DNA from 2 places in the Halobacillus sp. A1-3 genome. Region 1 is predicted to be linked to the other one. Evidence: riboswitches for the same ligand, from Rfam matches in the RefSeq annotation. Region 1 holds a riboswitch; the other holds the start of a gene.
The links. A riboswitch is a leader RNA that binds a small molecule or an ion and turns the genes downstream of it on or off. The one in region 1 is predicted to bind S-adenosylmethionine.
Positions count from the first base shown of each region.

Region 2: another riboswitch for S-adenosylmethionine. It lies ahead of ACRYKC_RS14650 (methionine biosynthesis PLP-dependent protein); the one in region 1 lies ahead of ACRYKC_RS11120 (methionine ABC transporter ATP-binding protein).

Region 1 covers NZ_JBPCEO010000005.1:222,146-225,696, reverse strand. Annotated here, with positions in the region: gene ACRYKC_RS11125 (methionine ABC transporter permease) at 1-218, opposite strand, end outside; gene ACRYKC_RS11120 (methionine ABC transporter ATP-binding protein) at 211-1,236, opposite strand; SAM riboswitch class I at 1,311-1,420, opposite strand; SAM riboswitch class I at 1,595-1,702, opposite strand; gene ACRYKC_RS11115 (TlpA family protein disulfide reductase) at 1,781-2,197, shown strand; gene ACRYKC_RS11110 (hypothetical protein) at 2,190-2,510, opposite strand; gene ACRYKC_RS11105 (thioredoxin family protein) at 2,608-2,922, opposite strand; gene ACRYKC_RS11100 (toprim domain-containing protein) at 2,933-3,280, opposite strand; gene gcvH (glycine cleavage system protein GcvH) at 3,415-3,551, opposite strand, start outside.
Region 2 covers NZ_JBPCEO010000008.1:79,161-82,711, forward strand. Annotated here, with positions in the region: gene metC (cystathionine beta-lyase) at 1-420, opposite strand, end outside; gene ACRYKC_RS14650 (methionine biosynthesis PLP-dependent protein) at 417-1,538, opposite strand; SAM riboswitch class I at 1,620-1,731, opposite strand; gene ACRYKC_RS14655 (hypothetical protein) at 1,956-2,363, opposite strand; gene ACRYKC_RS14660 (hypothetical protein) at 2,478-2,810, opposite strand; gene ACRYKC_RS14665 (DUF4385 domain-containing protein) at 2,894-3,340, opposite strand; gene glsA (glutaminase A) at 3,360-3,551, opposite strand, start outside.

The sequences.
Region 1 (3,551 bases):
AAAGGAATCGCACGGAACACGTTAACAACCGATGCTGTAATCATATTTAATACCTTGTTCTGCCAAAGCCCTCCCGGCCCAGACAAAAAGAGCAGCAATCCAAGGAACAACCCGATAATGAACGTTCCTGCTACGGAAACTAAAGTCATATATAATGTTTCGTTTGTAGCCGTAATCATGTCTTCCATACTTACATTTGGAAACCACTGATTAAACATTCGGGTTCACCTCCACTTCTACTGACGTTTCTTCGATGTAATGGATCGCCCGGTTAATTTCTTCTTTAGCACCTTCAAATTGAACAAACATCGTTCCATAAGCACCTTTTTGCGTTTGAGTGATCTTACCATGCAAAATGTTCACATCTAGTACGAACTTTCTAGATAGATCACTAATCAGTGCTTGGTTCGCACTGTCTCCAACGAAGTGGAGTCTTACGATTTCCCCACTCTTGTAATTGTCTTTTATAAGCCCTAGTGAGTGTTCTTTTTCTGGATCTCCCATGACCTGATCGACGAATTTCTTCGTCACTTGCTGTTTAGGATGAAGGAATACATCCAGAACATCTCCCTGTTCGACGATTTTTCCTTCTTCCATAACCGCCACCTGGTGACAAATTTTGCGAATAACGTGCATTTCATGAGTGATTAGAACAATTGTCAGCCCCAATTTTTCGTTGATATCTACAAGCAGGTCTAAAATTGAATCTGTCGTCTCAGGGTCAAGGGCTGATGTTGCTTCGTCGCAAAGTAGCACTTTAGGATTGTTTGCTAAAGCCCGAGCAATACCTACCCTCTGTTTTTGTCCTCCACTAAGCTGAGAAGGATATGAATTTCCACGACCACTCAATCCGACCAAGTCTATTAATTCATTGACTCTTTTTTGCCTTTCTGCTTTTGGTGTACCGGCAATTTCCAGAGGAAAAGCGATATTGTCATGAACGGTTCTAGACCAAAGTAAGTTGAAGTGCTGAAAAATCATCCCTATCTCCTGACGGGCTACTCTCAACTTCCCTTTACTTAGGGAGGTCAATTCCTGTTCGTTGATGGTTACCTTACCGCCCGTAGGGTCTTCCAGACGATTCAATAGCCTTATAAACGTACTTTTTCCGGCACCGCTGTATCCGATCACACCGTAGATTTCGCCTTTCTTTATTGAAAGATCAAGGTTATCTACAGCAGTTACCTGTTTGTCTTTTGTTTGAAATACTTTGGATAAGCCTTTGATTGTAATCATGTTGTCCCTCCATAAAAAAACGCCTTTCTGATTCAGAGAACAGAAAGGCGTATGTATCCTAAGTCAAATCTGTTCTCTCATCTATCAGGGCTTACGCTCTGTAGGAATTGGCACCTTCTCGAACAAGATGTTCGTGGGTTGCCGGGCATCATCGGGCCAGTCCCTCCGCCACTCTGGATAAGAGATTTTGGTATATTAAATGATTATCACTTTAACTCGCTTAAGTAGCACAAGAGGAATTGTATCACCGCCAAAATTTTGTGTCAACAAAAAAAGCAGAAAATTAACTACTTTCATAAAAAAGAAACAGGCAATAAAAAAATCCCTTCCATTAAGAAGAGATTTACGTTACTACCTCTTCTCATCTATCAAAGCGATAATCGCTTTGCAGGAATTAGCACCGTGCTCATATGGAGCCGGTTGCTGGGCATCACAGGGCCAGTCCCTCCGCCACTCTGGATAAGTGAAGATGTCGATATGAAATTATTAAATATGTTAGCATTGTACTACCTACACGTCAACAAAAAAAGAGGAGAGTATAAAGTTGAAAAAAGCACCACTATTTGAGCTACCATACATTCATAATGAAGAAACTTACCAGCTAGATGAAGATATTGGAAAAGTAATTGTTCTCACGTTTTGGGTCTCCTGGTGTCCCGATTGCGGTTCAGACCTTCCAAAAAAAGAGCAGCTTTATAAAACGATGGATCATGAGAAGGTAAAAATGCTGACCATCAATGTAGCAGGTAGAGAAAGAGCAGAAGAAAAAGGCGTTCAGTATGCTGATGAATTTTTAACGCAGCCTACTTTAAAAGACAGAGGGAGGGAGATTTACGACCTATACGAGTGTGAAGGTGTACCCACTACGACGATTATTGATCAGCATGGAAACGTGTATGAACAATTCGGGGACAAAGCTTCCTTTTTAGAGATTGTAGAATCCATTGGTAAACTCATCTAGAAAGTAAAAGTAAAGACTCCATAAATAAGATGTTTCGATAAGCTCCCTTTACACTAATCATCGTTTCAGGTAGGGAGGTCAGTTTTTTGCTTCCTGTAAACAATTCTTCCATAACACTGGTAGACGATTGCAGAACCAGACTTCCTTGACCTTCTTGTGTTGCTTTTAACTGAACCCCTGAATGATCGATAAATAAACAAACTTGATGCTGACCAACTTGTACTTCAACGTTTAGTTTTCGTTCACGCCAAGTAGGTAACAGGTCATATCGATGATTGACGTTCTCTACCCATTCATAAATAAAATCGATCATAAAAACTCCTCCTTTTACTGTATTAAAATTCTTTAAAAGGAGGAGTCAACCCTTCTCCTGAAGCGAAGAATCGTTCGTCATTTCCCGGGTCATTCGATTATTCTTTTACATATTTTGAGACTTTCTCATACATGTTCGGAACAGAATGAAAAGCATAGACCTTTTCGACTAACCGCCCCTTTTCTGTAACGAGCAGACATGGGACACTTTCTATTCGATACTTCTCCATAAGATCGGGATGCAACGAGGCATTGAATTCCCAAAATATCTCTTTCCCAAATGTTGCTTCAATAGTTGTCAGCATTTGTCGAGCTAAATGGCATGTGCCGCAAAAAGGACTGTGAATGAAAGTGAGCGCTAACACATCGCCCTGTATCGCTGTTTCAATCGTTTTTTGTTCTAGTTCTTCCAAGTTGTTCCTCCTAAATCAAGTAGATCGGTTTTACACTGAAGTGTCTGTTCAAAAGTGCTCTTGCTAATTCTGGCTCTGGCGTAGCGGCAACCTCTCTAAACGCTTTATCAATATAAATGTGTTCTGCATGGGGAAGTTCTTCTGTCAATTGTTTTCTCAACTTATTTCCCGAGTCGTCTTCATCTACAAGAATGTAAACGGAACGATCATCTAGGTTGAAATCAAAAATCAGCTCTTCCATTCGTTCAACACCTAATGTGCCATGAGTGCAGATGATTTCAATATCCTCATCCAGTACCTTTTTGAGCTTTTTCTTATCAGTAATTCCCTCAACAATGACAATTCGCTCTCTATCCATTTCCTATCACCCACTATATGAAAACAGACCATGTCTAAGGGACATGGTCTGAACATGATTAATATGATACACGATCATGTCAGACAAGGAATCTTATGTAGCCCCTGTCTGTACAAAAAATTGTAAATTATCGATTAATCCTCATTAATCATTTCTTCGTATTGTTCTGGTGTCATCAATTCATCCATCTGAGAAGCATTGCTTGGTTCCACAACAACCATCCAAGCTTTGTCGTATGGAGATTCATTAACGAACTCAGGGCTGTCCTCTA
Region 2 (3,551 bases), on a different contig from region 1:
AAGTTTTGTATTCGGACGAATCGCTGTAGCGACCGAATGCAGATCTGTCATATCTACGAAGGTGTGATCGATTCCAAACCTGTGTAGAACATCATTGATGATACGGAAAGTACCTCCGTACACATCCTCTGAGATCACGACATGATCGCCTTGAGACAAAAGCATGAAGGATGTGGAAATGGCCGCCATGCCTGAGGCGAACGCAAACCCTTTTGTACCATTTTCAAGACCCGCAATAGCCTCTTCCAATGCTTCTCTTGTCGGGTTCCCTGAGCGGCTGTAATCATATTTTCCGGGTTCATCAAAGTCAATCTGGTGAAATGTGGATGCCTGTTGGATAGGGACGCTGACCGCCCCAGTATACTTATCGAATTTATGGTCGTTATGAAGCAGGCGTGTCTGCAAAGAATAATCAGTCATTTGATCGTCTCCTCCTTTTTCAAATTGGCAAGTGTTTGATCAAGGTCATAAATCAAGTCGTCAATATGTTCAACTCCTACTGAAAACCGCAATAAACGGTTGCATACACCGTAAGAGGTTCTCGTTTCCTCCGGAATGTCTGCATGGGTCTGGGTGGCTGGATACGTAATGAAACTTTCCACTCCGCCGAGGCTTTCAGCAAAGCTGATGACATTCAGATGGCTGAGGAATGGGTCGACCCAGTCTTCTTCTTGTAAGCGGAAAGAGATCATACCGCCTTTCCCGGGATATAAAACGTCTGTAATGGCATCGTGATTTTCCAAGTATTCTACAATCGCTTTGGCGTTAGATTCGTGCTGCCTCATGCGAAGCGGTAAAGTTTTCATCCCTCTCATTAACAGCCAACAATCAAAAGGGGATAACACGGCTCCTGAGGTGTTTTGATGAAAGGCGAGCTTTTCGCAAATTCCTTCATCTTCCGCTACCAGTAGACCAGCCAGTACATCGTTATGACCACCGAGGTACTTCGTTGCACTGTGAATGACGATATCTGCGCCTTCTTTTAATGGCTGCTGAAGAAGGGGAGTGTATAGGGTATTATCGACAATCAACAGCAGGTTATGTTCTTTGGTAAAACGTGCAATCTCCGAAATATCCGCTACATGCATCAGAGGATTGGTAGGTGTCTCAATATAAACAGCCTTCGTCTTTGGTGTAAGTAAATCCTTAAGCCCTGATAAGTTCTGACTGGCACAGTATTGAAAAACTACTCCAGATTGTTCCGTTATATGTTCGAACAAACGATAAGTCCCTCCGTACAAATCCTCTGAAACAAGTATTTCATCTCCTTGTCTGAAAAGGGATAGTGCCGTTTGAATTGCCGCCATCCCAGAACTAAAGGCGAATCCCGCTTTTCCTTCCTCGATGTCTGCGATCGACTGTTCTAAAATTTTTCGTGTTGGATTGCCTGTTCTTGAGTAATCAAAACCTGTAGATTGCCCGATCCCCTTATGTCGATAAGGAGTAGAAAAGTAGACGGGAGGGTTGATCGCTCCTGTAGGATCCTCGTTTCGATTTCCAGTTTGCACAAATTTTGTATCCGTATGAGGGGTGTTCATCGTCATTCTCCTTTTTTAAAACATGTAGTTGAAAAATAAAAAAAGCCTTCTTAAGAAGAAGACTTTAACGTTCGGATCTTCTTCTTATCTTCCAAGTTGGGTCACAACTTGCTGGACGTAGCACCTTACTGGATATATACCAGTGGTTGCTGAGGCTTCACAGGGCCAGTCCCTCTGCCTCTCTTGATAAGAAATGGATTCATCACTATTCATTTGGGAAATTCTTTCTCCCTAATGTACACTACTCACTTCCATTTGACAATAGAACAGCAAGAATTTTTAGAAAAATCCGTCTTTAGGGATGGGGTTAATTTATGAAGGGCTACTCAAAAGGTGAGCAGCTGGGAAACGGGGACGTTGGATGGAAGACCAATGAAACCTAAAAAACCGCTCATCCCAAAATGAGCGGTTCGTGAATTATCGTATATTTACTTTTGCACTCTCAGGTGTCTCAACGCCAGCTTCAATGTACGTGCGTACAAGTTGCCATGTGTCCTTCTCTTTTTTATATGTATTAAAAAAGAGGTTGGACGAACCCAGAAGTTCTCCTTCCAGTTCAATCGATACCCAGAAGGAAGCGAGCCATTCATTCTCTTTTAATTCAGTCAGACAATGGTCGGTATAAATCCACGTCATATCCTTATCCTGAAAGTGACCAAAAGCTTGCTTCCAACCTTCAATCGAGTCCTCATAAGAGTAGTCGATCACTTCGTCCTGACGAATTTCTCTTACCACTAATTGATCAGATATTGTCTCTTTTAGAAAATCTAAGTCCTGTTTACGGGCGCGTTCTTTAAATGTTCCATAGTAAGAGTGAAATTCCATTCCTTACCACCTCCAACTAGGGAAGTTCGATAAAAGGATGGAATTTCCTTTTTTAAAATCCATTGTCATGAAGGTAGGCAGGGTGGTTGTAAAAGGGAATACCGCACTCGCTCTTCAGTGACAGATTCCTAAGTTATAAGCGGTAATTTTTAACTGGGATGCGACGATGGTGAGCCAGATGGCGTAATTACTGATAAGCAAGATATATCGACTTTTCTTGTTAGATACATGTGTTCTCGTTTTGAATAAAAATCCGAGGAACGGTAACGTAATGACTGTGAATAACATGGTTAGACCTAACAAGCCCTTCGCTTCACTCATCCACAAAAATTGATCAAAGAGAGGGATGATGAGAGCAGGTGTATAGAGGATAGAAATAAAGTAGATTCCGAGACCCCATGAGGTGAGCATCAGTCCTAAGCTTAAGACGAGGAAAGGGATTTTCAAGAAATTCGCTCCTTATCGCGTTAAATCCGATTTAGTTTATCGGATTAATAGTAGCTTACGTTTGAAGGACTGATTTGTCAATATCAACCGTATTCTTTTTGGTGAGCTTTTTTCTTAGATAAGTATTCTTCGTCTTCTCTTGCTTTAATCCACTTCTCTTCAAATATTTCTGCTGACTCGGCCTTTTCCTCATCAATCTCCCGTTCCTTTATATTGCCCTCTTCATCATACTTTTTCCCGCCTTTGTAATTGGTATAGCGACGGGAGCGTGTATATCCCATTTGCAGGAATTTCCTCGCCATATCCATGCCGACAAAGTCATCTTTTTCTTTATAGTCGAGGAACATCTGATAAATTTTTTCAGAGGATTCTTTAGCAATCTCTGGTGTTTTGAAACGCCAGTGTTCTAGAATCTCGCTCTTGTACGGTTCTACTAATAACACGCCCTGCTCGCCGCGTCCCACTCGATATTTTTCAGGGTTCTTCCGGAAGTCTGTATTCTTAAAGTCGGTGGAGTAATCAAATGCCATATCCAAGCTCCTTTTAGTGTTAGTCAATCCCGAACATGTTTAAATTCAAATCTTGTGAAAGTTTCTTGATTAAAGCGCCACCAGCGGTCGAGTTTCCTTTCTCATCAATAGCAGGACCGATAACCCCAATTCCCATGCGTCCAGGGATGGAACCGATGATGCTTCCAGATACGCCGCTTTTACAGGGTATCCCGGCTTCTACTGCGTAATG